3 regions of the Chryseomicrobium imtechense genome follow, and region 1 is predicted to be linked to each of the others. Evidence: riboswitches for the same ligand, from Rfam matches in the RefSeq annotation. Region 1 holds a riboswitch; each other region holds the start of a gene.
What was found. A riboswitch is a leader RNA that binds a small molecule or an ion and turns the genes downstream of it on or off. The one in region 1 is predicted to bind cobalamin.

Region 1 (10,284 bases):
GTAACACGAATCGTGGAACGTGATGGTCTCGTTTACAGCGTGTGTAGGCTTCAAGCGTCCCTGATTCACAAGGTCATACAACATTTCTGTATGGTGAAGGACTTCTCCCGACCAACCGAAATCACTGTATTCGTTTTTAAAGATATTGTATGCATGCGGATCAATCGTCACAATTTTTGTAACGCCCGCTTTTTCGAATTCTTTGATGTTTGCTTGTGCAAGCTCTTGGAATAAGAATTCATTTCCGAGACGACGTGGTGTGTCTCCAGAGTTTTTCTCTTTATTTCCTAAGATAGCGAATTTCACGCCTGCCTCGTTCATCAAGTGTGCGAAAGCTAGAGCGATTTTTTGTGAACGGCTATCGAACGATCCCATTGCACCAACCCAGAACAAGTACTCGAATCCTTCTCCTGATTTGTCTGCTTCTTTCACAGTAGGGATGGCGATGTCCGGACGTGCGTCACGCCAGTTTTCTTTTTCTTTACGGTTTAGTCCCCATGGATTCCCTTGCTTTTCGATGTTTGTCATCGCGCGCTGAGCGTCTTTGTCCATTTTTCCTTCCGTCATGACAAGATAACGGCGAAGGTCGATAATTTTATCAACGTGCTCATTCATTACAGGACATTGGTCTTCACAGTTACGGCACGTTGTACATGCCCAAATTTCTTCTTCTGTGATGACATCTCCGATCAATGATGGGCTGTAGATGTCTTCAATAACAGCACCTTGTGCACCAGCTGCCATAGCCAACTGGTTTCCTTTAGTCCCGCTGAACGCCAGTGCTGGCACCCATGGCTTTTGTTGTGTCTCAACAGCTCCCGTGAATGTTAAGTGATCACGAAGTTTTGTAATCAGATCCATCGGTGACAACATTTTCCCTGTCCCTGAAGCTGGACACATGTTTGTACAGCGTCCACATTCTACACATGCGTAGAAGTCGATCATCTGTGCTTGCGTAAAGTCTTGGATGCGGCCCACACCAAACGATGGCATTTCTTCTTCCGCGTCCGGGTTGTCTTCATCTTCTTCCAAATCAAAGTCAATCGGTTTTAGGCGTCCAACATTGTCTAAACGGTGGTAATAGACGTTTGCTGGTCCTGTGATCAAGTGGAAGTGCTTTGATTGCGGAACGTACACTAGGAATGTGAGTAGGAATAGTAAGTGTGCCCACCACATAATGAAGAATACGACTGCAGCCGCTGTTGGTGGCAAGAAGCCAAATACCGCTGCGATGGATGAAGCGACTGGCTCTGTCCATGTCCCCGCATGGTCGTGCCAAATCATGTTCATACCGTTTCCGATCAATACAGAAACCATTAGACCCCCGATGAAGATGAGGACTAGTCCACTCTTCCAGCCACGTTTTAGACGAGCTAGCTTTTCAACGTAACGACGGTAGAATGCCCACACGACAGCAATTAAAATGACGAGTGTGACAATCTCTGTGAAGAAAGTGAAAGCAGGATACAAAGGCCCAAGTGGCAAGTGTGAATCCGGTTTCAAACCTTTCCAAATAAAATCAATTGCGCCTAATTGAACGAGTAAAAACCCGTAGAAGAACATGACGTGGATTGCACCACTTTTCTTATCCTTCAATAGTTTCTTTTGTCCAAATACATACACCCAAATCTTGCGCATACGCTCTTTGACATTATCTTCGAACTCGACTTTTTTCCCGAGTTTGATGAATTGGTAACGTGTCTTGAGCAGGTACGCGAATAAGTAAATGGCATAGCCAGTTACAGCGATGAATAGAACCCAGTTTGCGATTAATAACGGACTCAATTTCTTCTCCCCCTCTAGGATGACATTCGATCTTACTTGTAAGCATAACAACGCTATTCGAAGAAAGAAAGTGTTTGTTTCAGTATAAAAATGAATGAGCATTCAGTCAAGGTTTTTTTCCTCATCTAAAAATCCCCTGACCAACAAAAGCTGATCAGGGGATTGGAACACTATTCTTTTTCTGTGTGAAACACTTTTGCGCCGCGGATGTACTCTACGTCGCGGACTCCACTGCGGGCATTGACCACGCGTGCTGCCGCGAACAAATAATCCGACAACCGGTTCAAATAGCGCTGAACGATGACAGGAACATCCTCCTGTTGTTTCATCAAACTCACCATTTGACGTTCTGCACGGCGCGCAACTGTTCGCGCGATGTGTAAAGTCGCTGCAGCAGAAGTTCCACCTGGTAAGATGAACCGTTCGAGTGCCGGCCCTTCCTCCATCAACTGGTCGATACGCTTTTCTAAAACTTCGATTGGTTCTTCTGTCAATTTATAATTCCGGACTTTTGTTACAACGGCTAAATCACCACCACAATCAAAAAGTTCGTGTTGGATAGCTTCTAAATCTTCAAGAATGTCCTTGAATAATTCCGCATTAAGTTCCGTAACAGCTTTGCCGATAAAAGAATTGGCTTCATCGATCGTGCCGTACGTTTCAATTCGTAGATCGTCTTTATCTGCGCGCGCACCAATTAAACTGGTTTGCCCTTTGTCCCCTGTTTTCGTGTAAATCTTCATTTAGTTTTCCTCCCCTTGTACCTGCTTGTAAGAACGAATCGCTTGGCGCGTACAGTCGACGACGCCTTTTCCGATTAACTTTCCGAGTTCCGTGATTGGGCCGCCGTAAGGTAAGTTCTCTCCTTGTTGGGTGGCTGCGACCACAAGACTATCTGTTGGCGTACCCGTCGCTAACGTCCCAGTGCGTTTATCCAAGACTTGTTCTTCCGCAAGAGCTTTCGTCTTCGCTTCTGTGGCTGTCATCATCGCTTCAATAAACGCTTCATCAGACAAGTTTCCGTTCACGAGGATCCATGTATTGATTGTACCAATGGCTGGTAGAGACTGCACTTCATGTGCCCGTGACACATCGAGAGCGTTTCCGATGCCCGCGGTGACCATGATGATGAGTGATCCAAATGACGCTTCATACTCTTTGATAGCTGCTCCGCTTACATCTACTGCTGTGAGTTGCATGACGGTCTCTGTTGGAATCCAATGACGCATCCGCGCAAACTGCTTCACTTCCTGTTCGACATCATTGACGTTGTATGTCTGTGGTACTTGCCGATTCACGATTGTGCGGTACCAGCCAAAACCCGGATTCAAAACTGCTGAGGACACTACCCGAAGTGGACGCTCCTTGTGAAGCACAATGGCGTTTTCGGTCACGAGCACGTCCGTGGCACGAACCCAGGAAATTGAGCCTTCCACTTCACTTGGCAATAAAGTCATCTGCGGCTTAGGTTCAACCGGGTGCGCCGCGACATCTAGACGTGTCTCATAGACCGTTTCGAGTGTCGCTTTTTCTACAACTTCATGTGGCTCTCCGTAGGCGGACACGCGGCCTTTTTCCAGTAGCAACAAATGATCACAATAAAGAGAAGCCAGGTTGATATCGTGGAATACACTGACGACGGCTGTATTTTGCGTTTGTACATGCATTTTTAACGTATCAAGCAATTGTTTTTGGTGTGCGATATCTAGGTGATTCGTCGGCTCATCGAGAAGAAGAAGATTCGCTTGCTGGGCAAGTGCTTGTGCGACAAATACTCGTTGCTGCTCCCCACCCGATAATGTCGTAATTTCTTGATACGCATACGGTACAACTTGGGTAATCTGCATGGCCTCCATGACAGCTTCCTCATCCGCTGTCTTCCAGCTTGAGAACAACCCTTGTTGATGCGGGTAGCGTCCAAGCGACACCGCTTCTTTTACAGTCATCCCAAAACTTTGGGGCGGCAATTGCGGAAGCACGGCCATCTTGCGTGCGAGTTCTTTTGGTTTATAAGATGTCATTGGCTTGTCTTCGATAGAGACTTTCCCAGAGGATGCAGAGAGCAGTCCACTGACAAGCTTCAAAAGTGTCGACTTCCCACTTCCGTTCGGACCGAGAATCCCTAAGATTTCCCCAGGTTTTACTGTGAACGAGACATCATGGACAATAGGATGGGCGTAACCACCGGAAATCTTTTCGACTCGTAACATCTAGTTCACGCCCTTTCGTCGCTGGCGGAAGAAAATCCACGCAAATACAGGTGCCCCTATGAATGCGGTCATGACACCAATTGGCAGCTCGGTCGGCTCGATAATCGTGCGTGCCACCAAGTCACATAAAATGAGCAAGGATGCGCCGTTAATCATACTGAGTGGCAACACGTGCCGGTTGTCAGCACCGAATAATTGCCGGACCATGTGCGGCACGACCAGACCGACAAATCCAATCGTTCCCGAAACTGCTACCGCTGCCCCAGTCAACATGGAACCTGCAACGAGGACTTCTTTTTTCACGCGCGCGACATTGACCCCTAAATGATGCGCGCGGTCTTCACCAAGTTGTAGAGCATTCAAATCCCGCACTCGGAACAAAAGCCATGTACCCGCAATCGCCACGAACGGTACAATCATTTGCACGTGTGTCCATGTTCGCATAGCGACACTCCCAAGTAGCCAGCCAATAATTTGACGCAATTCTTCGCCAGTTAGAGCGATCATGAGCGAAATCATGGCACCGAAAAAGGAACTCGTAATAATCCCTGTCAAAATGATAGTTTCCATCCGCAGTGAGCGGTCAATCATGCGGGCGAATGAAACCACGACGATGAGTGTGACAACCGCTCCGACCATACTGAGTAGCGGTAATGTGAACATTCCGAAAAAAGGTAAGGACAATCCAAAAAAGATGGTTGCCACGGCTCCGACTGACGCGCCGGAAGAGACACCGAGTGTGTACGGGTCAGCAAGTGGATTTTTCAATAATGCCTGGAATGCAGCTCCAGCCACTGCTAAGCTAGCTCCGACAAGGGCTGCGAGAAACACACGCGGCATCCGGATATTCCAGACAATCGTTGAGGCGGTTGCATCCTCGCTCCCTCCCCATAAAGTGGATACTGGAATCTGGACGGCACCAATCGAGACACCGAGCCAGATTGAAGCGACTAACAGCAAGATCGATACAATCCAGCCAAGAGGTCTTCTAGTCATTCATAATTTCCGGGTAGACAGCCTTTGCAAGCTCTTCAAGAGCCAGTGCAAGACGCGGTCCCGGACGCGTTGTAATATCTTCATTCACTTCTATGACAGCATCTTGCTGCACTGCTGTCACTTGATCAAATCCAGGTCGTGCTTTCACAGCATCCACGGCATTTTCCATGTAGTTATACGTCAAGACGATGACATCTGGGTTGCGTGAGATGATTTCTTCTGAGTTCATCATCAGCCAGCCTTCTTGGTCCGCTACAACATTTTCTGCATTGATAAGTTCTAGTAGTTCTTGATTCAATGTACCTTGGCCTGCTGTGTAGATTTCAGGGTCCCCCGATGCTTCCAAGAAAACTTTTTTCGGTGTTTCAACCGCTTCTAATTTACTCGCTACTTCTTCTACTTGCGCTTTCATATCTGCAACGACTTGATCAGCTTCTTCTGATTTCCCCGTCACTTCTCCGATGTCGAGAATGGTCTCGTACGTTTCATCAAAACTCATTGCATTGTCAACGACAAATACTTGTACACCTGAGTCGATCAGTGGTTGCAAGCCTGCCTCTGCTGACGACCAGCTCGATTCATGTGCAAGGATGAGGTCGGGTTGGAGAGCGGTCATCACTTCGATGTTAAATTCAAATGAGCCGATCTTTTCTTTCGTCGTTGCCGCTTCTGGGTAGTTATCGTAATCTGTGACCCCTACGACTTCTTCATCTAATCCTAAGGCGAATAAGATTTCCGTATTACTCGGAATCATCGAGATGATAGCGTCTGGTGCTTCTTCCAAGGTAATTTCATTGCCCACTGCATCAGTAACTGTGAGTGGAAATGCTGTATCTTCTGTTTCCGGAGTTGTTGACGTCTCCGGAGTTTCAGTTGCTTCTTCGTTTGTACATGCCCCTAGTAGTAAAGTGGCTGCTAAAAGTGAACCTACCCATTTTTTCATTGTCTTTCCCCTTTTCTGTGTATGTAAAAAACCCGCCTTCCTCTACGGAAAGACGGGTGAAAATAGGTATAAATCGGCTAGAGCATGCAAAAAGGCATAGTCGACTTACACCAACCCATCCTCGTAGGTTCACGGCGCATTCAACAAGGCAGGTTTCCTGGCTTACGACTGATGTCGCTTACAGTGGCGGGACCGCGCTGGACTTTCACCAGCTTCCCTTTTACCTCAAGCAATCCGTTACTTGAGCACCTTGTTGTGTTGTGTCTAGCGTACTACATTTTCTCTGGAGCGGAAACCCCTAATAATTTCAGTGCATTTTCAATCGTTTGGCGCGTAGCCGAAATCAGTGCAAGGCGTGCTTGTGACAAGTCTTTTGCTTCTGGGTCCAATACTTTGTTGGCATTGTAGAAGCTATGGAACTGTGCAGCTAGTTCTTGAATGTACGTTGCCACGCGGTGCGGTGCACGAAGCTTCGCTGCATCTGCCACCACTTGTGGGAAGTCTCCCACTTTTTTCATCAAGTCAATCTCTTTTTCGTCCGTTAACAAGGACAAGTTTTCAACGGATGGGGCCATTTGGTGCTCTTCTGCTGCACGCAAGATCGAACAGATACGCGCATGTGCATACTGTGCGTAATAGACAGGATTTTCATTCGACTGAGAAACAGCCAGGTCAAGGTCAAAGTCCATGTGTGAATCGCCTGAACGCATACCGAAGAAGTAACGCACTGCATCGAGCCCAACTTCTTCTACTAGTTCACGCATCGTCACAGCTTTCCCTGTACGTTTGCTCATCTTCATCTTCTCGCCGTCTTTATACAATTGCACCATTTGAATGACGCTGACTTCTAACGTGTCGCGGTCATAGCCGAGCGCTTGAATGGCTGCTTTCATACGTGGAATATAGCCGTGGTGGTCTGCACCCCAGATGTTGATCAGCTTTTCAAAACCACGGTTGATCTTGTCTTCGTGGTACGCAAGGTCTGGCGTCAAGTATGTGTAGCTGCCGTCTTGTTTGATCAGTACGCGGTCTTTGTCATCGCCAAATGTTGTCGAGCGGAACCAGGTCGCGCCTTCTTCTTCGTAGATATGGCCGTTCGCACGAAGCTTGTCCAGTGCCACGTCAATTTTGCCGTTTTTATAAAGTGAAGACTCCGAGAACCACTCGTCGAAGTTCACGCGGAAGTCTGCTAGATCTTGTTGCAATTTCTCAAGTTCTTTTTGTAACCCGTAGCTACGGAAGAATTCATAGCGCTCTTCGTCCGATAGAGATGCGTATTTGTCCCCGTCGTTTGCTGCAAGTTCCCCCGCAATGTCTTTAATATCTTGTCCATGGTAACCGTCTTCCGGCATGTCCCGGTCTTGCCCGAGCGCTTGGAAGTAGCGTGCTTCTAACGAAAGCGCCAAATTGTGAATTTGGTTTCCAGCGTCGTTGATGTAATATTCACGACTCACGTCATAGCCTGCGAAATCAAGAACGTTACACAGTGAGTCTCCTACAGAAGCTCCGCGCGCGTGGCCGAGGTGCAAGTCGCCTGTTGGGTTCGCAGAGACAAACTCGACTTGTACTTTTTCGCCTTCCCCAGTGTCTGAGCGACCGAATGCCGTACCCGCTGTAAAAGCTGTGTTGATGACTTGTTGCAGGTAGTCTTTTTTTGTACGGATGTTTAGGAAACCAGGTCCCGCGATTTCAACAGATTCAATCGATGTTCCTTCTGTTTCAAGTTTCTCTAAAATCTGTTCAGCAATAGCACGCGGGTTTTGCTTCGCGATTTTTGTGAGTTGCATAGCAACGTTTGTCGCGTAATCCCCGTTTGCTTTGTCACGAGGGGCCTCTAAGTGGATCGAAACCGACTGGTCGCCTGCTAGACCTGTCGCGTCGACTGCTTTTTGAAGAGCGTCTTTAATGGATTGTTGAAGTTGTTCTACTGCATTCATTCGGTTACCTCCGTATAATGATAGTCGATTGTGTAATCGCCCATTTTTTCACTGTCTTGATAAAGAGAATATTCAATGCGGTCGTGGCCTTCTGTATGGATGATTCGACTCGTGAATACTTCCAGCGGCATCGTATGACCGTGCATTGTATAGTGCCCTTTTGTTTTTTGTCCAAGTTCGAACTCAATTCGCATATCCGCGACGCCTCGCCGTCGGATGTAGCCACCGGACCCTTCAAATTTAACGAGGGTTTGGGTGATTTCTTCTGTCACTTCTTCAAACCGTAAGAAGCGTTTTTGTTGTTTGTAATACATCGAGCCAGTTGCCCGGTGGTATTCCTGGGTCATTTTTGTTCCGGGATGCTTGAAGGTCGACACAATCTTCAGCTGAATCGGAATCCCTGCCTGTTCGGTCATTCTCAAGCCCTCTTTTCGGTATTTGGTTATTTCTATAACCTTTTTAGTATACGGGAGATTGGGGAGATTGTGAAGGTGGGAGTGTTGTTTGGGGAGTCCTACAGCCAGAACGCTATTTCCTGGGAGAGTTTCACGCTTTTTTAGGTACCTGTCCCACAAACAATTCTGACATTCATGATTATTCACCATTCATGCAGCGCAAACTCGCACTATCAAGTTAAAAAATGTATAAAAATAAATTGTGTTGAAGTTGTGTGTGTACCAGGTACCTTTTAGGAACTATTTCCAATTACGATTGATTTTTTAAAGCGGTGATCTCACGAAAAAACACGGAAATCGAGAATACCTCGACTTCCGTGTTTTGAACTCTTACTCTTTTATCCACCCAAGCAACATCTCACGAATCAATTTTGAAGCCGTGTTTGCTGTTTGCTCCGATGAATCATAGATTGGTGCCACTTCAACTAAATCAAAGCCGACCACGTTGACGCCAGAGTTTGCGATTGCGTGGATCGAAGCAAGTAGCTCGCGGCTCGTGATACCACCGCAGTCTACTGTGCCCGTTCCCGGTGCATGCGCTGGGTCTAAGACATCGATATCGATCGTCACGTATACCGGGCGACCTTCAAGTTTTGGTAACACTTTTTTCAGTGGTTCCAATACTTCAAACTTTGCAATTTCCATACCGTTCGCTTTTGCCCACTCGAACTCTTCTTTCATTCCAGAACGGATTCCGAATGAATAGACGTTGTGCGGCCCGATATGTTCAGCGATTTTACGAATTGGTGTCGAGTGAGAAAGAGGCTCTCCCTCATAGTCCACACGTAAATCTGTGTGCGCGTCCATATGAATGATTGCAAGGTCTTTGTGAACCGCTGCGACTTCTTTCATGACCGGCCACGATACTAAGTGTTCCCCGCCCATTCCGACTGGGACTTTGCCGTCTTGGAGTAGTTGACGAATGAAGCCACCGATCAACTCAAGGCTCTTCTCCGCATTTCCGAATGGAAGTGGGATATCGCCTGCGTCAAAGTAGTTTACGTCATCTAGCTCGCGGTCGAGGTACGGGCTGTATTCTTCAAGACCGATTGACACTTCGCGAATACGCTGTGGGCCAAAACGAGAACCTGGACGGTAACTAACTGTCCAGTCCATAGGCATTCCGTAAATTACGGCTTGCGCGTTCTCGTAGTCTTGTTTGCTTTTAATAAAAACGTTGCCACTATATGCTTCATCAAATCTCATCTTACTCACCTGCTAAATCCTTCACGAATTTTGGTAGGACGAACGCTGCAGTGTGAAGCTCTTTCGTATAGTACTTCGTGTCGATGTCGTGGAATTGCTCCGCCGGCACGTTCAATGGATCATGTTTCTTCGATCCGATTGTGAAGCACCAAAGACCTGATGGGTACGTCGGAATATTTGCCGTGTAGAGCTTTGTGATTGGGAAGATTTCCTTCACGTCGCTTTGCACTTGCTTGATTAAGTCCGCTTTGAACCAAGGGTTGTCGGACTGTGCCACGAACAAACCGTCTTCTTTCAAGGCTTTGTGGATTCCAGCATAGAAACCTTTTGTGAACAGGTCAACTGCAGGTCCCATCGGCTCTGTTGAATCGACCATGATCACATCATATTCATTTTCCGATTTTGCGATGTGCATGAAGCCGTCACCAACGATGACCTCGACGCGTGGGTTATCAAGTTCCCCAGCAATTTCCGGAAGGTATTTCTTTGAGTATTCGATTACTTTTCCATCTATATCAACCAACGTTGCTTTTTTCACTTTCGGGTGCTTCATCACTTCACGGATTACTCCACCGTCTCCACCGCCGACAACCAATACGTTCTCAGGATTTGGGTGTGTGAACAATGGCACGTGTGCCACCATTTCGTGATAAACGAACTCATCTTTTTGAGACGTCATGACCATGCCATCTAGGAACAACATGTTGCCCCACTCTGCTGTTTCCGCCATCTCTAAGAATTGCCACTCCGTC
Region 2 (10,284 bases), on a different contig from region 1:
CCTATCGGTCTTAAGATGTAGAGGCACTACACCTTGTCATCTGCTATACTATTTCGGGGAACCTTTATATATAGGAGACGTTTCATGTATTGTGAATTCGGGAACAGACTCGAAGGTCAAGTACAAAGCAAAGGCGGCTTATTATGGAGCAATGGATTACCGATTGGCTCAGTGAGTTTGGTTACTGGGGCGTTTTTCTCTTAATCATGATTGAAAATGTATTTCCACCGATTCCTTCCGAGATCATTTTGACGCTTGGTGGGTTCATGACAACGACGACATCAATGACAATTGTCGGTGTGATTACAGTGGCTACGCTTGGTTCTGTAGCGGGTGCTGTAATTTTATACTTCATCGGACTGCAGTTAGATGCCGAGCGACTTGAGAAAATCGTTGAAAAACATGGTCGTTGGTTACGTGTCACGAAAGAAGATATTCACCGGGCAGAAGCCTGGTTTGACCGCATTGGCCCGTGGGCTGTATTTTTTGGTCGTTTGGTTCCACTTGTGCGCAGTTTAATTTCGATTCCTGCGGGGATGTCGAATATGCGATTTAGTGTGTTTTTACTTTTCACAACGCTGGGGACTGTGATTTGGAATACGATTCTCGTGTCCGTAGGTGCGGCACTCGGGGAAAATTGGCATACGCTCGTCGGCTATTTTGATATTTATTCGAATGTTATCTACGTAGTCCTAGTTTTGGTAGCCATTGCTTGGTTTATTTGGTTTATAAATAAGAAAAAGAAACATTCATAAGGAGATCTCATGGAAATTATTGAATTATTAAAAGCATTATTACTTGGTTTTGTGGAAGGGATGACGGAGTTTGCACCGGTATCTTCTACGGGTCACATGATTATCGTGGATGATTTGTGGCTGCAGACGAAAGAGTTTTTAGGGCAGAGTTCAGCGAATACATTTAAAGTCGTCATTCAGCTCGGCTCGATTTTAGCGGTTGTGTTTATTTTCTGGAAGCGTCTTTTAAGTCTTGTGGGTCTACATAAGATGGAAGGCACAGCTCCAGGGCATCGCTTCAACATTGCGCACGTGTTGGTGGGGATTTTACCAGCAGGTGTCTTAGGGTTGTTGTTCGAAGATATTATCGATTCGTATTTATTCACGATTGAATGGGTAATCGTCAGCTTATTTGTCGGAGCCATCTTCATGATTATTGCGGACAAGTTCGGACCGAAAAACCCAAGTATTACAACTTTGGATGACATGACATACGGCAAAGCATTGAAAGTCGGTTTGATTCAGTGTTTATCGTTGTGGCCAGGATTCTCGCGCTCAGGCGCAACGATTTCAGGGGGAGTTTTACTTGGTCTTGACCACAAGACGGCAGCGGACTTTACATTCATCATGGCGGTACCGATCATGTTCGGTGCTAGTGCGGTATCGTTGATTTCGAACATGGAAGAAATCAATATGAGCCACATGGGCTTTTATGCGGTTGGATTTGTCAGTGCATTTGTGTTCGCATTAATTTCTATCAAGTTTTTCTTGAAGTTAATCGCGCGCGTGAAACTGACACCGTTTGCGATTTATCGTATGGTACTTGCAACGGTTCTAGCCTTCATCGTATTTTTATAAGATCTGATTGGCCCGCTCCTATTTGAAGGAGCGGGTTTTTGTTTGGGGTGGGGTTAGTCGTGGAATTAGTTTCCATAATATCAGCATCTGGTGAACGGAAGGAATTAGACGTCGAAAATCGGCAAATAACCATCGAATCTTCCGACACAATTGCCAAAACGCCCGACACAATTGCCGAACTCCCATCCAAATCCCGAATCTCATACTTCTGACCTTATTTCCCAAATGTCAAGACTTCCTTTCTCCAAATATCTATGGTTTAATAAACACAAGTACACAACATTTAGTGATGAAGCGAGTTACAGGTACCATATCTATGGTTTAATAGGGAATCCAGTGAAAAACTGGAGCTGTCCCCGCAACTGTAAGTGCGGACGACTGCCAACACAAGCCACTGCGTGAGAACGTGGGAAGGCACGGCAGAAGGAAGATGCACAAGCCAGTAGACCTGCCTGTTCTCGCATGAGCTTTACCTTCTTCGGGGATTGAGAAGGGAACGCGAGACGCCTTTAGGCATACGCGTTTTTTTGTCGTTTATAGCGACGGTTTCCCTGAAAAGGAGAGCCGTCGCTTTTTTGTGTCAAAAAGGAGGAATTCCGATGACGACGCATACCCTCTTCCGCAGTGAAGAACGACTCAAGCAGCTGTTTACTGCTGAACAATTAGACGAATTTTGGCGTCTCTCAAAACGCTGGAAAATTCGTCACCCGCAAGGCGCGGAGGACGCCTGGCTACACGCTATGAGTCTAGAAGCATTAAATTTACTTGATGAACAACACCCGTACTACACATTTGTCGCCGCTACACTCTATGAAGAACAACTCTATACGCAAGTTGCTACTAAACGAAATGTAGCTGTAGAAGACGTTCATACCGTGTTTGGCAAAGAAGCAAACCGACTTGCTGCACGCGGACTCTATCAAGCAGAAGTGATTACGAGTTACAGTCAACAAGAACTGACCGAGATGAGTAGCTGGCTCGACCGATCGCGTAATCAGTTATTCACCTATATTGGATTGAAAACACTCGTTGACCGCTACGTGACTCGAGACTTTAACCGGGAAATCGTAGAACTTCCACAAGAGCGATGGCTTATGATTGCGATGACACTTCATAGGCAGGAAAAAACCAATCGGTTACAAAAAGTGAAAGACGCCTATTGGGCACTTAGCAATCTCTACATGACAGTGGCAACTCCTACATTAGCTAACGCCGGGAAACCGAATGGTCAACTCTCTAGTTGTTTCATAGATACAGTCGACGATAGTCTGCAAGGGATTTATGACAGTAACACCGACGTTGCGACTCTTTCCAAATATGGTGGAGGTATAGGTGTATACATGGGGAAAGTTCGGAGTCGAGGGTCAAGCATCCGCGGATTCAAAAATGCTTCAAGCGGTGTCGTTCCTTGGATCAAACAACTGAACAACACAGCAGTCAGTGTGGATCAACTTGGGCAGCGGCAAGGTGCAATTGCTGTTTACCTCGACATTTGGCACAAAGATATTCTGGCATTTCTGGATTTACGTCTAAACAATGGGGATGAACGGCTGCGTGCGCATGACATTTTTACAGGTATTTGCTTGCCAGACTTATTCATGGAGAAAGTAGAGGCGCGTGAGGAATGGTACTTGTTCGACCCACATGAAGTACGCACACTTATGGGCTTCTCTTTAGAAGACTGCTATGACGAGCAGGAAGGACGCGGAACATTCCGTACGCGATACCAGCAATGTGTGGAAAATGAAGCACTTTCGAAAGATACGATTCCAGCCATTGATATTATGAAGCGTATCATGAAAAGTCAGTTAGAGACCGGCGTGCCATTTCATTTTTACCGAGACGAGGTCAATCGACAAAACCCGAATGCGCATGAAGGCATGATTTACTCCAGTAATTTATGCACGGAAATTATGCAGAACATGTCAGCGACGACGTTTGAGTCGACAAAAATTGAAGAAGACGTCATTGTCACAAAGCGTCGCCCCGGGGACTTTGTCGTTTGTAACTTGTCCTCTATTCATTTAGCTCGCGCGGTGGAAGACGATGTACTCGAACGGTTAATTCCTATACAAGTTCGTATGTTAGATAACGTCATCGAGCTCAATGATCTCCCGATTCCACAAGCCAAGCGTACAAACCTTCGTTACAGGGGAATCGGACTTGGTACGTTCGGATGGCATCATCTCCTTGCGAAAAAAGCGATTCGTTGGGAGTCGAAAGAAGCGATAGAACTGGCGGATGAACTTTATGAAGAAATTGCCTTCCTGACAATTCAAGCGTCAGCCGACCTTGCAAAAGAAAGAGGGAGCTATCCGCTCTTTACAGGCTCTGATTGGGAACAGGGGGCGTACTTTACAAAGCGTGGCTACACGTCCGGGCGTTGGAGACAATTGAAAAAGCAGGTTGGAGAGACGGGCATTCGAAATGGATACTTGATGGCTGTAGCTCCGAATTCATCAACTGCAATCATTGCGGGAACGACAGCAAGTATTGATCCGATTTTCCAGAAGCGCTACTCAGAAGAAAAGAAAGACTACAAGATTCCCGTAACAGCGCCAGAGCTCAATGAAGAAACGACATGGTATTACAAGTCGGCGTACTATATCGATCAACACTGGACGATTCGACAAAATGCAGCACGACAGAAACATATCGATCAGAGTATATCTTTAAACTTCTATGTACAAAACACGATACAGGCAAAAGAGTTACTCGCACTCCACTTAGAAGCCTGGAAACAAAAAATGAAATCTACGTACTATGTTCGATCAACATCCATAGAATTGATTGACTGCGATTCGTGTTCAAGTTAAGGGGGAGACAAAGTTGGAACTAAAACAACGTATACTATTAGACGAACAAGCACCTAACCGCTCGACTGGAATCGTGAACGGAGAATCCTCGAACATACTAAACTGGGATGACGTCCGTTTTCGCTGGGCGTATCCAAAATATAAGAAAATGCTCGGGAACTTTTGGACGCCTTTCGAAATCAATATGAGCCAAGACATCCGACAGTTTCCAGAGTTGTCTGCAGATGAACGAGAATCCTTTTTAAAAATCATCGGGCTTTTAGCACTTCTCGATAGTGTCCAAACAGACTTCGCCGGGAAAGTGGCTGATTACCTCACAGATTCAAGTTTGTCCGCACTGATGATCATCTTGGCGCAACAGGAAGTAATTCATAATCATTCCTATTCATATGTACTCTCAAGTCTCGTCAGCGAGTCGGAGCAAAAGCGTGTATTTGACTACTGGCGAACAGAAGACAGTTTGAAGGAACGCAATCGATTCGTAGTTGAAGGCTATAAATCGTTTGCGGAAAGTCCAACTGTGGAGGGTCTTTTAGATGCTGTCATTTATGATGTAATCCTAGAAGGGTTGTTCTTCTATTCGGGCTTTGCGTATTTCTATCACTTGGCACGTCATCAAAAGATGGTCGCAACAAGTACGATGATCAATTACATCAACCGTGATGAACAGCTTCACGTCGACTTGTTCGTTAAAATCTATCAGTCGTTATTGGAAGAACACCCACATCTCGATACACCAGAACAGCGAGCCAAAGTCACGGCAACATTCAAACAAGCAGCAGAACTTGAAATTGACTGGGCGTATGAAGTGATCGGGAATAAGATTGAAGGTTTAGAAGTAGACGATGTGGAAGAGTACATTCGTTTTATGGCCAATATCCGATGTAACCAACTAGGTGCTGAGAAGCCATATCCGGAAGTACGTCAAAATCCGATTCGATGGATCAAAGCGTACGAGGAAGTCGATCAAGGAAAGACAGATTTCTTTGAGCAGAAGTCGAGACAATATGTAAAAGTAAATGTTGTTGATAATGGATTTGATGAATTATAAGAAAGAGCCTTTGTTCAGTAGTGAACAAGGGCTCTCTTTATTCGGTCTCGCGCATATCTTCCATCTGAAATGAAGATATCATAGCCTGTAAGCGAGGCGCAAAGTTTTCTTCAGCACCTTTTGGGTATCGAAGTGTTAGTAGAAAAGTGACATCTTGCATTGGATTCATCAAAAGATAGACATCGAGTTCTTCTGTCTCTGAAGAACCTTCTAAATGAAGTGCGCCGAGTGGGTCAGTGACTTCTACAGGAGCTTTCACACTGAAGTCTTGGCGATATTGTTCGGCTCTAGTTCGTGCCACTTGTTGCGGTGTCTGGTCAGGCACGTTTTCAATCGTCAGCGTGATTAGTGGACTTTCTTTGGCTGTGATTGTTTGAGAGAGACCATCTTCTACTGTGAAGAGAGATTCGTCTACATATATAACGTACGTATTCAGTTCATCTGAAAAACGTGTCATCTCGACAGTTTGTTGCACACCCTCAATTTCTAATGCGATTTCTTTTGTTTCTGGATGATTGGATACCTCAGGAGGTGTAGCAAGTGGCTGTTCTGTCGGTTCAAGGTTTTCATCGATTTGTTGCTCATCGGCTAAGTCACCTTCTTTACCAAGGAAGAGGTCAGAAGCAAGAAAATAAATGAGCGCAATCATAGCGATTCCGAGAATGGCTGCATATCCTATTGATTTTCGCATAATCCGACGCCTCCTTTTCCACTTTTTATTCCCTGAATCAAAAAATTTACACTCAATCGAGCACTTGCAATGTTTTTAGCATAGAAAAGAAACGGGCACCGTGGCCTTCTTGTGCTTCTAAAAATACAGTTTGAGTTACTACAATAGTAGATTCATCATGTTGTTGGTCGAGTACATAGATAGTAGTGACTTCACTAGAAGGGGAGTCGCCTTCACGCGCATGAAGCTTATAACCCACTACTGGTTCTGTTACAAGTTCGGAGTCAATTGTGGCGCCTGGATACTTTTCTTCTAAAAGAGCCGCTTTCTCAGAAGCTAATTCTGTAGGCTTTTTTCCAGGAATTGTATCAATTTGTAGCTTCACCTCCGGATAAGCAGTGCCTAATGAATTACGCGCCACAATAGAAGTTGAAGATTCATCTGTAGTGTTGGAGTCGAAACGAGAATCAAAGGAAATCTCATAAAGCTCTTCATCTGCGTATAGAACATAAGCAAAATTCCCAGGCACGACGCGGCTCATAGCAATCATTTCTTCTGTGCCTTCAATTTGAAGCGGGACCTCTTTCGTTTCTGGGAAACGCGCATCTATCTTGGTTAATTCCTGTTCCACATATCCAGGCTCACCTCTTGTCAGCTGATCATCTCCAGCAGTAGTAGTCGAATCTGAATTAGACGTACTGGGTATCTCTGAAGTCATTTCTGGTGATTGATTGTTTATAGAAAAATAAATGAGAGTCCCAAGTACTACTACCATTGTAGCTACAGCACCTATCCAGGAACGCTGCATCATCAATCGCCTCTTTTCTTTTCGTAAATCTCGATCCATTTCCCCATTAATTCGCTCCCAAACATCTTCAATATCTTTCTGTTCTGTAGAAATTTTCTTTAATTCGTTCTCCCATTTCTCCATTTAAACACCTTCCCCGTAACTCTCACGCATTAGCTCACGAGCTTTTGCGAGTCGAGATTTTAATGTATTGACATTCACGGATAAAAAGTCAGCAATTTCGTATTCTTTCCAACCATCCATATATTTGAGAAGTAAGGGTACACGATAGGTTTCTGGTAATTTTGAAACAGCATCCATCACATCACTAAACGGTTCTCTAGAAGGAGTGGATTGTTCGATTTCAAGTCCGTTTGAAGGGAAACTTCGTGCTTCTTTTTTCTGTAGACGTCGACATTCATTGATAAGTATTCGATACAACCAAGGCTTCATAGGTTGGTTGGAATCGTATGTGCTCGAAAATCGGTAAACGCGAAGAAACGTTTCCTGCAAAGCATCTTTTGCTAGTTCACGGCGTCCCGTAATAGCAAGAGCCATCCGATAAAGATCAGGCGCAAAATCTGTATACAGCTGTTGGAATTGTGACCGGTCCATACAAGTCCTCCTTTGTGTTACACCTATACTACCCGAGACAATTGAAAAAAGTTGATAAGAAATGAAAAAAACCACCGCAAAGGGTGGTTTTAAGAGCGATTGACTGCATAAATTCCGAACGCGACGAACACGAGGGCCAACAAAATTGGCAATGTGAATGTCTCACCAGGGAGCAATAGAACAGACAAACCGACCCCACTTACAGGAACAAAGAACTTATAGATCCCGACGTGACTTGCTTTATGATACTGCAAAATTGCAAACCATAGAGCGAATGCAATGGCGGACAAAGCTACCATGTAGAGAAGTAAACCTATAGCTAAAGGTGTCCATGTAAGCGAGGCTGTATCGGCAAAGGGAAAAGCGGTTATGAGAAGTAAAATCGCACCAAGTGTAAGTTGCCAGCCGGATAACGTGAACGGATGAATGCCTTTCCCCATTTCTTTCGCCATAATCGTTCCTACCGCACTCGTAAATGCAGAGAGAAGTAAAAAGCCTTCCCCCAGAAATTCAAAGCTTCCATCAAACGATTGGCCCCAGTTGGCGAAAAAGATTCCTGTAAATCCGGCAGCAAGACCTAACCATTTCTGCCACCCTAGTCGATCATTGGCATAAATAAAATGAGCAAGCAAAATTGTGAAGAACGTATTGCTCGAGATGATAATAGACGCCTGAACCCCAGATGTATTCGAAACTCCAACGTAAAAAAACAAATACTGAAGCGTCGTCTGAACGATTCCGAAAATCAGCAAGATGCCGTATTGTCTACGCGTCAGTTTTAATGCACTTCGCTTGATTAGTAGTAAACCACCAAGGACTAGTAGACCTGCAAATAAAAAACGGAGTCCAGCAAGCCACATCTGTTCCGCGATTCCAGTACTTGGGATGCCGAGTTCACTATACGATAATTTTAATGCAGGGAACGCGCTTCCCCATAATAAGGCACAAAAAATCGCAATGACGACCATGACCCATTTCTTTTGTAAATTCATATGTACCCGACCTTTCCTGTACGAATTGTAGCAGGCAGGTCAGGGGAAATCAAAGAGTTGCGCCTACAACTAAACAACTTGTGAAAATCACAATCAGGACCACAGAAAAATAGAGATCAAACCGCTCTAAGCGCACTTCATGGAAGTACGTTCGGTCACGTGTGCCTGTAAATCCTCTGGCTTCCATTGCAAACGCCGTTTTCTCCGCTTTTCGAACAGCTCCAGCGAGTAAAGGGATTGCCACACTTGGAAGTGCGCGTAGCTTTGCAAGAGTTGACTTCTGAACTTGTGGCTTGCGAAGTTGCTGCACTTGACGAATCTGGATGAACTCATCTTTTAGAACCGGAAGAAACTGATAACCCACTAGAAGGCTATAGGCAAGCTTTGGAGAAAGCTTCAATTGTTGCATCACACTCATGATGAATTGCATCGGAGACGTCGTCAGAACAAACAAGAGAGATAACGACGAAAAGGCAAACACGCGAAAGCTCAGCGATAATGCCGTTTCCAGTCGATCATCAGATGTACCGAAAACGTACGTCGTCCAAAAGTACCCGACCGCTCCAAGTGAGAACGGCAACATGAGTAGCGCCCAACGTTTCCAGTTGATACGGGAGAACAGTAACTGAACTACTAGCACGGCAATAAATACAAAAAGCGGTGTCCATGGGTCAAAATAAAAAGCGAGTGCAAATATAAACACAAATGTCACAAGCATTTTAATGGACGGATTCAAGCGATGAAGCCACGTCGACATCGCGAGCACCTCCTGTCGGTTGGACTAAACGATACGTCCTGAGTAAGCTAGGGTCTGAGAAGACGTTTGCTGGATGGAACGGGCCACTAAGTACACCATCTTTCAATAAGAGCATCGAATCTGCAATACGCTCTGCAAAATTCATATCGTGTGTAACCACAACAACGGCGGTACCTTCTGCTGCAACTTGAAATAAAGCGTCTTCAAGTTCATGCAGTGCAAACGCATCCTGACCCGCAGTCGGTTCATCAAGAAGCAAAACGGGTCGCCCATCGTTCAGCATCGCCGCAATTGCTGTCCTACGCTTTTGTCCCTGACTGACGGCGAAGGGATTAGAATTTGCTACACCTTCTAATAGAAGTTTAGTTAAAAACTCTTCTGTACGAAGACCTCCGCCAAAACTAACTTCCTGTCGAACGGAAGGTGTGATAAATAAAAACTCAGGTGACTGGGGGACATATCCAATCGTTTCGTCACTTTGTTCTCTATCTGCTTTTGGAATCAGTCCGGCCAGTGCCTTCAAGAGAGTCGACTTTCCAGCTCCGTTTGGTCCGGCAAGCACTGTAATACTTCCACCAGTGACTTCGAGCTTTGCCTCATGCAAAATGCCAGGGACGCGCACTTCTGCACGGAAGTCTTGTTGACTTTTCACTTCTTTAGCATAAGCACTTTTTGCTTTCAAAGGAGGCATACTCGTTTCTTCCAACACAAGTGTGTAATCGAAGAAGGATTCCCAAATCGCATCTTGATGGTCGATCACAAGAACTGTCCATCCATTTTTCACTTGTAAGTCAGAAAACCAGGCAACATATTCTCTTGCAGTTAATGGGTCTAGATGTGCGAGTGGTTCATCGAGTAATACAATTTTCGGGTTCATCAATAATGCACAGGCAGTAGCGACGCGCTGTTTTTCACCACCAGACAATGTCTGAATAACACGTGTTCGAAACTGAGTGAGACCTGTCTCTTCTAAAATTCGAGTAATCTGCAGATCCATCTCCTCA
Region 3 (10,284 bases), on a different contig from region 1:
TGGTTCGAAGCAGCAGATTGTAAGGTATCTAGCCATTCGGATCTCTGTTCTTTTGTAAGAGGAAATAACGCCGCTTGGATACCATCAAAGACAAGTACATCTTTTGTATGATCGAATTCTATTTCATCTGCATGAATCCATTGAACTGTTACATCGTTTCTTTCAAGATACGCGCGAACAAAGGCTCGCTTGCCGTGATAGGCACCTCCGAATACGATATGCATGACCAGCTCTCCTTTTTTTCTAATGTGAAGTGAAAAACTGTGGTGTGCCCAGCAACTGCTTGCTGGAAAGGCGTTAGAGTAAACCAAGACTTTATTAATCGAATCACACCACCGTGGACTACTAAAATCAATGGACTATCTGAAGTGTCTAGTAAATTAAACAAAGCTTGATGTACGCGTATTTCAAACTCGCAAAACGATTCACCCTTTGGTGGTGTGGATTCAAGTGGTTGATCAATCCAGTTTCTATAAGCTGTATCGAACTGCAAATCTGCATACGTCTTTTGTTCCCAGTCACCAAAATGCAACTCCCGGAAGCTTGCATCTGTATGTACTGTGCTTCTTGGAAAATAAAGTGTTGAGGTTTGAATGCATCGAATCAAGTCGCTGGAATAGACCTGAATCTCCTGATTAGTGAGTGAAGGAACTTCTGCATCCAAAATTTCTTGATCTGTCCACCCGATATACTGTTTTTGTTGATTTCCATAAGTTGGTAGATGTCGCATTATAATAAGATCAACAAGATGAGCCATACGACTAACTCGCCTCCTTCTATAAATGCCCCACACATATCACCGGAAGCTCCACCAAAATGCTTTCTCGTCCAAACTTTGAAATACCAAATCCCAATGAAAAGAACCGCAACAGGTGCACTGCTAACTGGAATCAATACAATCAAAGTAGCCAGAATAAAGAGTTGGATAAATGTCAGGGGAAGGAATGAGAAATGTTGTCTGAAAAAATGTGCCATGCCGTGTTCTTTAGATGGATTTGTTCCAACTAAATACAACACCATTCCACACCGAATTAAAATCGGAATCACTAGCCAGTAAAGTATGGAAAGCTCTAAGCTTATCAACTGCACGTAAATTCCGAACCGCATCAGTAACGAGACACCAACTGTCATCGCACCAAACGCTCCCACACGAGGATCTTTTAGTATTTCCTGACGTTTTGCTTGGTCTTTGTAAGAAAAATAAGCGTCTGCAGTATCTGTCAGACCATCTAAATGGAGACCACCTGTAAAGGCAAGATGCGCTGCAACCAACAAAGCTGCAAGAAGTGCGACATGAAGCTCATTCGATAAGAGTGTATAAAGTCCGAAAAGAAGTGTTCCTTCAAGCAATCCGATGAGAGGAAAAACGGCGAACATTGAAGTGATAGACCGTTTTGTCATAGGCAAGGTGGCTTTAACAGGAACGCTACTAAAAAACTGTAAGGCAAGTGGCAAGCCACTGAGTAGTTCTTTCATCTTGAGGCTCCTTCCAGACCTTTGGGATTCCAAACGTCACTTCTATGCTGCAGTCTGACTCTGCTACAATCCATTGATGAAGTTCGCCGAGCCACTTTCTGTATTCCTCCGTTTCCGGGTATACGGATGTGGGCTCGTCAAATACCTCGTTCGACACTAAAATGACAGGGGTCCCAGTCTTTTTCCACATCGAAATTTGTTGTTTCAATGAAGCAACTAGTGTTGTTTTGTCGACATTCTCAAACCAAAAATTGCCGAGCCATGTCGTCAAGCAATCCCACAAAATCGGCTGTTCAGTTGGAAACGGTCGCTCGAGTGGCGTGAGGGCATCGCGGACTTCGATGGTTTCCCATGCGACCCCACTTGACGTTCGGAGCCGCTGGTGATGTTGAATGCGTTCCATCATCTCGGAGTCGGTTGCTTGTCCAGAAGCGATATAAAGAGGGGGATAGGTGGTTATGAGGGAAGTGGCCAGTTTTTCTGCAAACTGACTTTTTCCACTGCGTGCGCCGCCTGAAACAAAAATAAGCATAGAGATTCCTCCTGTGGTTTTGTATACTACTCGTCAAAGAGGTGTTGAAATGATCAAGATTGCAGTGATTAGTGATGTACATGGTGAAGAGCGACAGTTTAAGCGTCTTGCCCATGAACTGGAAGAAAAACAACCGGATCTCATTATCGACAATGGAGACTTTTTCTATGGAAGTCCGGAAGCTTTTTATTACGAGATGATGAAGAAACGGCCACCAATTTTGGATCTAGCAAAAGAATTGATTTCTGTTGCTGTTCCTGGAAATCATGAATTCACACATTCCTATCGAACATTCAAAACAGCACAAAATGATATGCCCTATGAGTGGATTTGTGCCAACGTATCTGGCTTTATACCCTATGTAGTCAAACATATCAAAGGGATAAAACTCGTGATTATTGGACTAACGACGCCACTTATTCGGGAGTGGGACGAGACTAGTGAGCTTAGTCACCTTGACATTCGTAACCCGGTGGAAGCTTTGAAAAAATGGATACCTTCTATTTTAGCTAGTGAGTCACCTGATCTACTAATCGTTAGCTATCACGGTGGTTTTGAACGAGATCCAGATAGTGACTGGCCATTTCACGGTGCTGAGAGTGAAAATGAGGCGCTCCGAATCGCGCACGCTTTCCCTGAAATTGATCTATTGATCACAGGTCATCAGCATCTGCGAATGAATACTGAGGTCAATGGTGTACACATTGTTCAACCGGGATCTCACGCAATTGGCTATACCGAAGTGATGATTGACACAGAAACTGCATCGAATCAGTTCTCCAGTGCGTTTCGTACAATTGAAAACAACTTGAACGAGCCGACGGAAGCAGATGAATGGCTTGATACAGTCATTGCCGAGTGGCCACAGGATACTCGGTTTTCCGGAATGCTTTCATCCAGACTGCATAGGCACCCATTTCATGACTTGATGCATGAAGTCTTTCAACTAGCGACAGGTGCTCAGTTGACCGTATTTGAAATGCCCTATCTAGAAAATGGCGGGTTCTTTGGTTCTATTACGCGCAGGGATGTCTTGCGTCACACACCACATGCAGCACCTCTCCAGATCATCGAATTGACGGGAAGTCAGGTCAAAACTTTACTTGAAGAAAGTGCCGCTGTATTTACTGTTCATCCAAAAACGGGTGTGCCCTGTTTTTCATCTGAAATCAGAGAACTAGCACCCGCTCCGTATGTACACGATGTGTGGGGTGGAATCGATTATACGGTAGATATCACACGTCCTGTTAGCAAACGTATCACACAGCTCCAAATTGGAGGGCGAGATGTTTTTGGTGATGAGCGCTTTGAAGTCGCCATCAGTCGCTATCGTCTAACTGGCTATGATTTTCCTCTATATACAACTGCTCAGGTAGTTCGATCAACGAACCGTACGATTCCGGAAATCTTACTTGAATTTATTGCGCAAACAACTCTGGATACACCGTTTGGGCAGCAAGCTCAACAGCCTCACCGATCCGAGTTGCAGGGCGACTCATAATATCGCTATCTACTTGATAGATGGCTTCGTTCTTTACAGCAGTGATAGATTCCCATGCTGGGCGACTCATCAATTCACCAATTGGGTCGTCCACATAGTTGACCGTCGTCAAAATAACTTCTGGATCTTTTTCAATAATACTTTCGCTCGAGACATTGAACCAGCCAGTTTGATCTGCAAAGATGTTTTCAATTCCAGCAGCTTTTAAAATCTCTTGTTGGAATGAACCTTCTCCAGTTGACCAGATATCTGGAGCAGGAGAAATTTCAAAGTACACGCGTTTTGGTGTGTCGAGGGTTGCTACTTTTTCTTTCACGCCTGCAATTTGTGCTTTGATTTCTTCTATTAATTCTTCACCACGTTCTTCAGCGCCCACTACAGTTGCAATTTGTTCGATGTCTCCGTAAACATCTTCAAAAGTAGAAGCGGTTTCGATAACAACCACTGGAATGCCTGCTTCTTCGAGTGGAGCGATTTGCAAGTCATCGCCAATTGTATACGCAATGACAACGTCTGGATCCATTTCAATGATGCGCTCGGCATTAATCGTCATCGAGTCGGAGATGCGCTCGATGTCTGCTGCTTCTTCCGGGTATGTATCAAACTCCGTTACACCAATCACTTTTTCACCAACTCCTAGGTCAAAAAGGATTTCTGTATTACTTGGTTGAAGAGAGACGATGGTTTCAGGTACTTCTGGAAGTATAATATCTTCGCCACGGTCATCTGTCACGGTGTATTCAGTAGTTTCCTCTGTTTGTTCGTTTGGTGTTTCAGTTGCATCTGAAGCTTGTTGTTGGCAGCCAGCTAAAACAAGTGTGAGAAATGCTGCTGCAGAAAGCCATTTTTTCATGTGAGTATTCATCCTTTTCCATATGATTTTGAGTGAAAGACGATTTCTTCGATTCCTTGGTTCTGGTTTACGGCGACGGCTAGCACGAAGAAGACGTTCGCGAGTAATCCAAGAAAGGAAAATAACAATTCATCGACAGGACGTTCTTGTGACACCTTATGCAATGCACGATAGGACTTTTTTGCTTCACTTCTGCAAACATGAAGCAGCGCGGCACCCTGTGTACCTTGTGGAAGGTAGAAGTTCTTCCAGTCATCACGACGTTCGATATACAGATCATAAATGTCATCCAACCACGCAAGGTCTTGTTCGGTGATAGCCATGCGACCTCGAACTGATCCGTTCAGGTGGTAGGCAAGCGGTTGGACTCGTTCTAAAATTGCGATTTCCTCGCGTTGCTCTTCAAGCCGAAGGACGGCAATAGCCTCCCCAATTCGAGTTGTCAGAGAGTCTGTACGAATCTCGTAATCAACAAGGCAGCTCTTTTCACGCATAAATGGATAGCACGAGTAGCGGGCTTTTGATGTAGTTTTGGTCATAAATCTCCTTTCCATTTTGGGTAGACGTTCCTTATAATCAAAAAAGCTGCCTCCGAAGAGACAGCTGAGAAATGGAAACGTTTCACAAAAAAGAAATGAAGAAAGTCTCCATTTCCCAATCCCCGAAGAAACGTCTGAATCGGTTTTGTTCGGCAGGTCTTCTGGCTTGCGTCATCCTCTGGCTCCCTTCCCATGCACGTGCACAGTGGTTATTGAGCTTTCGTCAGCATCACAGTTGCGGGGACAGCGTTAGATTTTCACTAACTTCCCTTTTAAACTACATGTTGTAGTACCTGAACAAAACATCCACAAAATATTGAATTAGTAACTCGAGGATAAGTATAGCACTAGGCTGAATTAACTGTCACTATGCTTTTTTATATGAATGAAAAAACCTTCCATCAAAGTTCGAGATGGAAGGCTCTACTACACTTATTTTTTTATAAAAAATCGCACTACTTTGTTCGCAAAGTCCTCATATGAAAACCCTTCAGAACGGTTGTTGTACCATTTTCGAACCGTCTCTACGATCCAAAACGGCACTGCACGCCCCTCAAAAAGATGATAATAGTCTTCATAACCACGCTTCAAATCTTCCCACCGATTGTCATTACCAGGTAGCACATACTCCGATACATCAATTATTTTTGCGCGGCCGTCTTGTAATAAAACATTTTTAAGATGGATATCTCGAGGGTTTAAACCTTTGCTCCGAACATACTCTCGTGCCTTCTCTACATCCTCAACTGCTTCTTTAGGAATCGAAATACCTTGCAGAATACAGTCAAAAAACGTAATGCCTGGTTCATAACTTACTACTAAGACAGAGGCAGTAGCGGCGTAGCACGTCGGAAAATACGGAGAATCGCCAAGTTGTTTATAGACCTCAGCTTCCACCGCGATTTTTTCCCTCTTTTCGTTCGCATACACTTTAAACGCATATTCCGGTGTCTCAGAAGAATGAAAGACAGCTGCGTCTGTTCCCACGCCAATGCATCTCATGCCCTCAGCGAATCCAAGAACTGTAACAGGCTCATTATTTGGGTTGGCTGTTATTTGAATTGTGGAAAGCGCGTTAAGAGTAGACTCCAAGTTTTCATTCATAATACAAGCACCTTCCTTTTTCGTGATGTGAAATTTAGACGACGAAATCCGTGAAATGTTGCAAGTGCCCTGACACAAACTATGCATCTGCATACACTACACTAATGATACGTGAAAGGAATGACTTGATGCACCATTATAACTCATGTCCTGAGCCACTTGTGTTAAACATTGAAGAAGCCACTCTTGAGAATAAGACGTTTCGAACCGTGATATGGACGGGCCATTATTTACAGCTGACAGTGATGAGTATTCCGGTATGTGAGACAACCCCAGGGGTTATTTCATAAAGCAAATATGGTAAACTTAAAGCACCATATTCTGTAAAGGGGAGAAGGCAAATGGGCGCTATCTATGCACTCGTAGTATTTGGACTGGTCGGTTATATTTTGTACAAAGTTCTTATCAAAAAATCTGTTCCACCAAGCACGTTCTCACCTGTCGATGAGTTCACGATGGGCATCAAACCCGATGTGGATCAAAAATTTCCGCTTGAAGATACACGACATTCAACGCCGTATGAAGAATCAATTGAAATAGCAGAGCCTTATCAGAGAAACCAAGATAAGCTGTAATAGAATTACGACCCTGGAGGGATTCGCCCCCCCGACCGATGGCATAGTGTGACGAAATAGAGTGGAAAGGTGTGAGTTGGTGAAAGTAGCAGTCATCCAATTGAATTCGAGACAAGATAAACAACAAAATTTAAAAAAAATTGAGAGATTCATTCGAGAAGCAGCAACCGCTGGAGCAGAACTCGTATCTCTTCCCGAAAATTGCAATTTCTTAGGGCAAGATGCTGAAAAGATTCATCCAGCAGAAGAAATTCCTACTGGGCAAACAACCCAGTTGTTTCAACAGCTCGCAAAAGAGTTGAACCTTTTCATTCATGTCGGCAGTATAACCGAAACCTATTCTGATACGAAGTCCTATAATACAAGTTATGTTGTTTTTCCGGACGGAGATCTTTCGAGGCGTTACCGAAAGATTCATTTGTTCGATATTGATATTCCAGGTGTATCTACACACAAAGAGTCAGATTTTTTTGAGGCAGGATCAACTCTTGAAACTGTGGAACTTCCGTTTGGCAAAGCTGGCCTAAGTATCTGTTATGACCTTCGTTTTCCGGAACTTTACCGGCAGTATGTGAAACAGGGGGCAAAGATTTTGTTTGTTCCCGCAGCTTTCACACGTTATACGGGCATGCTTCACTGGGAACCACTTCTTCGTGCCCGCGCTATTGAAAATCAATGCTATGTGATTGCGGCGGGTCAGCACGGGACGTATCATCCTGGGAAAGAGTGTTTTGGTAATAGTATGATTATCGATCCGTGGGGAGTAGTGGTGGCAAGGGCTTCCGAAGGAGAAGGTGTTACGATTGCCGACTTAAAATGGGAACTCGTTGAGTCTGCACGGACAAACATCCCAGCACTGACGCATATTAGAAACGATGTCTATTGATTATATGAATACTGGTCTAGATAGAAATCGCACGGTAGAATAAGAGTACACATTTATTTCATCACAAACAGAGGAGTTCTATTGTGCAATTATTTTTATTGGTAGTGTTCGTAATTGGTTTTTTAGTAGGTGGTTCATCATTTCCTGGACTTTTTGTTCTTGAAGTGGGAGGGCCATGGTATAGAAAACTTTTAATGTTGGTATGTTTCACGGGTTGTTAAAGCCAGCGACGGTTTCAGAAGCTGGCTATCGTCTATATTCAAATTTCGAAGTGGATCGCCTTCAGCAAATTCTGTTTTTTCGAGAACTTGAATTTCCGCTACAAGTGATTGCTGAGCTAGTAAATTCTCCAGAGTTTGATGACCTTTCAGCATTTGAAGGTCATAGGGAGTTGCTTTTGAAAAAACAGCAAAGAATCGCGGAAGTGCTTGAAACTCTTGATAAAACAATCGAAGCGAAACGAGGAGGAACGAGTATGACGAACGGTGAAAAATTCACAGGGTTGAAAAAGAGTTTACTTGAAGACAATGAACACCACTATGGGGAAGAAATTCGAGAAAAGTATGGCGATGAGCTGGTGGATGCGAGTAATGCGAAGGTGATGGGCTTATCAGAAGAATCGTTTGCAGAGATGCAAGCAGTGGAGCAAAAGATTTTTGAGACACTAAAACGAGCAGCTAACAATCACACTGTCGAATCTGAGGATGCAAAGGAACTGGTTGCACTTCACAAATCCTGGCTCAGTTATACATGGCCACAGTATACAGCCGATGCCCATAAAGGCTTAGGTGAAATGTATGTGGCAGATGAACGGTTTGCTTCCTATTATAATCAACATGCACCAGGAGCTGCGGAGTTTTTACGTGCCAGCATTGTTCGTTGGGCAGAGTGAATTGATGAGACAACCCCAGTGGTTGTCTCATTTTGTAGCTAAATGTACTTTAGAGCTACTTCCTTGGCTTAGTTTATAAATGGCAGGGTTAGGCATATTACGCCATCCTTCAAAACCAAAGTTCGTATCGAGTGAAGTGAGTAAGAGGGATGCTAGATTTCCGTGAGTAACAACTACTACGAAGCTATTATCTTCCACTTTGATTTCCTTCAAGCATTGTTCAATACGATTTAAAGCTTCAGCACTAGACTCTCCGCCTTCAAATTTTAAGTTAAAATTATTGAATGTCTCTTCCAGTTTTTCCATCCAATCTGGTAAATCTGATGAGCTCAAAATTCTTTCTTGTAGACGAGCGTCGAGGTGAATAGGAATATCAAAATGTTTCGCAAACGGTTCAATCGTTTGAACAGCTCTAAGGTACGGACTAGAAATGATTTTCGAAACCGAATAGCTTTCAAGATGCTGGCTAAGTTCTTTTGCTTGTTGAAAACCTTCAACAGTCAGTGGAGCATCAGATTGTTGCCCTGTTGCTGAGCAGTGTCTAATTAAAAGTAAGTTAGTCATGAAAACTCCTTTCAAACTTCATGAGATTCCTTCAGGTAGTCCTCTTACTTTGTTCAACTTCCATTATATCCAGAATTTTCTCCTCTTGACACGTAAGATGGGACGCTTTATTCTATGTGTAACCGGTTACACATACAGTGATTTTAGAAGGAGGCAACCAAATGGCGACTATACGAGACGTAGCAAAACATGCGGGGGTATCTGTCGCCACGGTTTCTCGCTACTTAAATGCAAAAGGATACGTCAGCGTCGAAACGGCACAAGCGGTTCAAAAAGCGATCAGCGAACTGAACTATGAAATGAATGCGGTTGCACGAAGCTTGACGACAAAACAATCCAACCTGATTGGTTTGATCTTACCTGACATTACTAACCCGTTCTTCCCAGAACTCGCGCGAGCAGTAGAAGACGTTGCACTTACTTATGGCTACACAGTCGTATTATGTAACTCAGATGAAAACCCAGTAAAAGAACGCAATTATATCGAAACGCTAGAAAAAAAGTATGTTGCGGGTTTCATTGTGACATCAAGTCAGCAAAACCGTGACCTCTACATGAAATTAAAAAAACCAATGGTCGCACTCGATCGCCCGATTGATGCTTCGATTCCATGTGTCATCTCTAGTAACCGCCAAGGAGTAAAAGATAGCACGAAAAGCTTGATTGCTTCCGGTTGCAAAGAGCTTCTTTTTGTAGAAGGGCCAGACCACATTCAATCTGCGAGTGAACGAAAACAAGGATTTGAAGAAGCGATGCTCGGTGTGACAGATGTTGCGCATCACCATATTCAAGCAAACTTCCATTTTGATGAGTCCTATGAGAAAGTGAAAGCCTATCTAACACCGCATAAAGAAGTGGATGGGATTGTCACAAGTAGTGATGTAGCAGCACTTGGAGCTATTCGAGCGTGTACGGAACTTGGGCTACACATTCCTTCGGATATTCAGATTATTGGATTTGATGGTATTCAACTGGGCGAAATGTTGTCCCCGCCGCTTTCGACTGTCAGACAAGATATTTATAAACTTGGCGCGATGGCTGCTCGGATACTGATTAAACAAGTGGAAAACGAACCACTCGAAAAAATGTATTACGAAGTTCCGGTTGAAATTGTTCACCGCGGAACAACAAGGAGTGAGACATCATGATTACAGTCATTGGAAGCATTAATATGGATCTCGTTGTCCGCACAGATAATTTTCCAAAACAAGGCGAAACGCGTCTCGGTGATTTGTTTGCAACGATTCCAGGAGGGAAAGGTGCGAATCAAGCAGTGGCAGCAGCAAGGCTTGGAGCAGACGTAACGATGCTCGGTGTTGTGGGGAATGATGCATTTGGCAGGGAACTAACAGAGAATCTTCA

Region 2: linked by a shared signal. The riboswitch ahead of AB5N96_RS10165 (ribonucleoside-diphosphate reductase subunit alpha) and the one ahead of AB5N96_RS09335 (ABC transporter substrate-binding protein) in region 1 are both predicted to bind cobalamin.
Region 3: linked by a shared signal. The riboswitch ahead of AB5N96_RS06800 (cobalamin adenosyltransferase family protein) and the one ahead of AB5N96_RS09335 (ABC transporter substrate-binding protein) in region 1 are both predicted to bind cobalamin.

The regions. Positions count from the first base shown of each region.
Region 1 is NZ_JBGOBM010000008.1:81,170-91,453, forward strand. It holds gene AB5N96_RS09315 ((Fe-S)-binding protein) at 1-1,785, opposite strand, end outside; gene AB5N96_RS09320 (cob(I)yrinic acid a,c-diamide adenosyltransferase) at 1,956-2,528, opposite strand; gene AB5N96_RS09325 (adenosylcobinamide amidohydrolase) at 2,529-3,995, opposite strand; gene AB5N96_RS09330 (FecCD family ABC transporter permease) at 3,996-4,991, opposite strand; gene AB5N96_RS09335 (ABC transporter substrate-binding protein) at 4,984-5,934, opposite strand; cobalamin riboswitch at 6,065-6,202, opposite strand; gene argS (arginine--tRNA ligase) at 6,207-7,871, opposite strand; gene AB5N96_RS09345 (YwiB family protein) at 7,868-8,287, opposite strand; gene speB (agmatinase) at 8,657-9,532, opposite strand; gene speE (polyamine aminopropyltransferase) at 9,534-10,284, opposite strand, start outside.
Region 2 is NZ_JBGOBM010000010.1:20,945-31,228, reverse strand. It holds gene AB5N96_RS10175 (DedA family protein) at 144-755, shown strand; gene AB5N96_RS10170 (undecaprenyl-diphosphate phosphatase) at 765-1,592, shown strand; cobalamin riboswitch at 1,879-2,061, shown strand; gene AB5N96_RS10165 (ribonucleoside-diphosphate reductase subunit alpha) at 2,192-4,408, shown strand; gene AB5N96_RS10160 (ribonucleotide-diphosphate reductase subunit beta) at 4,422-5,459, shown strand; gene AB5N96_RS10155 (hypothetical protein) at 5,497-6,150, opposite strand; gene AB5N96_RS10150 (hypothetical protein) at 6,203-7,060, opposite strand; gene AB5N96_RS10145 (RNA polymerase sigma factor) at 7,061-7,531, opposite strand; gene AB5N96_RS10140 (DMT family transporter) at 7,621-8,523, opposite strand; gene AB5N96_RS10135 (energy-coupling factor transporter transmembrane component T family protein) at 8,573-9,280, opposite strand; gene AB5N96_RS10130 (ABC transporter ATP-binding protein) at 9,243-10,284, opposite strand, start outside.
Region 3 is NZ_JBGOBM010000005.1:119,481-129,764, reverse strand. It holds gene AB5N96_RS06830 (bifunctional adenosylcobinamide kinase/adenosylcobinamide-phosphate guanylyltransferase) at 1-224, opposite strand, end outside; gene AB5N96_RS06825 (histidine phosphatase family protein) at 149-757, opposite strand; gene cobS (adenosylcobinamide-GDP ribazoletransferase) at 730-1,476, opposite strand; gene AB5N96_RS06815 (bifunctional adenosylcobinamide kinase/adenosylcobinamide-phosphate guanylyltransferase) at 1,430-2,008, opposite strand; gene AB5N96_RS06810 (bifunctional metallophosphatase/5'-nucleotidase) at 2,058-3,509, shown strand; gene AB5N96_RS06805 (ABC transporter substrate-binding protein) at 3,427-4,362, opposite strand; gene AB5N96_RS06800 (cobalamin adenosyltransferase family protein) at 4,371-4,901, opposite strand; cobalamin riboswitch at 5,036-5,214, opposite strand; gene AB5N96_RS06795 (serine/threonine protein kinase) at 5,334-6,005, opposite strand; gene AB5N96_RS06790 (hypothetical protein) at 6,134-6,295, shown strand; gene AB5N96_RS06785 (hypothetical protein) at 6,347-6,580, shown strand; gene AB5N96_RS06780 (carbon-nitrogen hydrolase family protein) at 6,660-7,466, shown strand; gene AB5N96_RS06775 (MerR family transcriptional regulator) at 7,681-8,358, shown strand; gene AB5N96_RS06770 (histidine phosphatase family protein) at 8,386-8,922, opposite strand; gene AB5N96_RS06765 (LacI family DNA-binding transcriptional regulator) at 9,084-10,070, shown strand; gene rbsK (ribokinase) at 10,067-10,284, shown strand, end outside.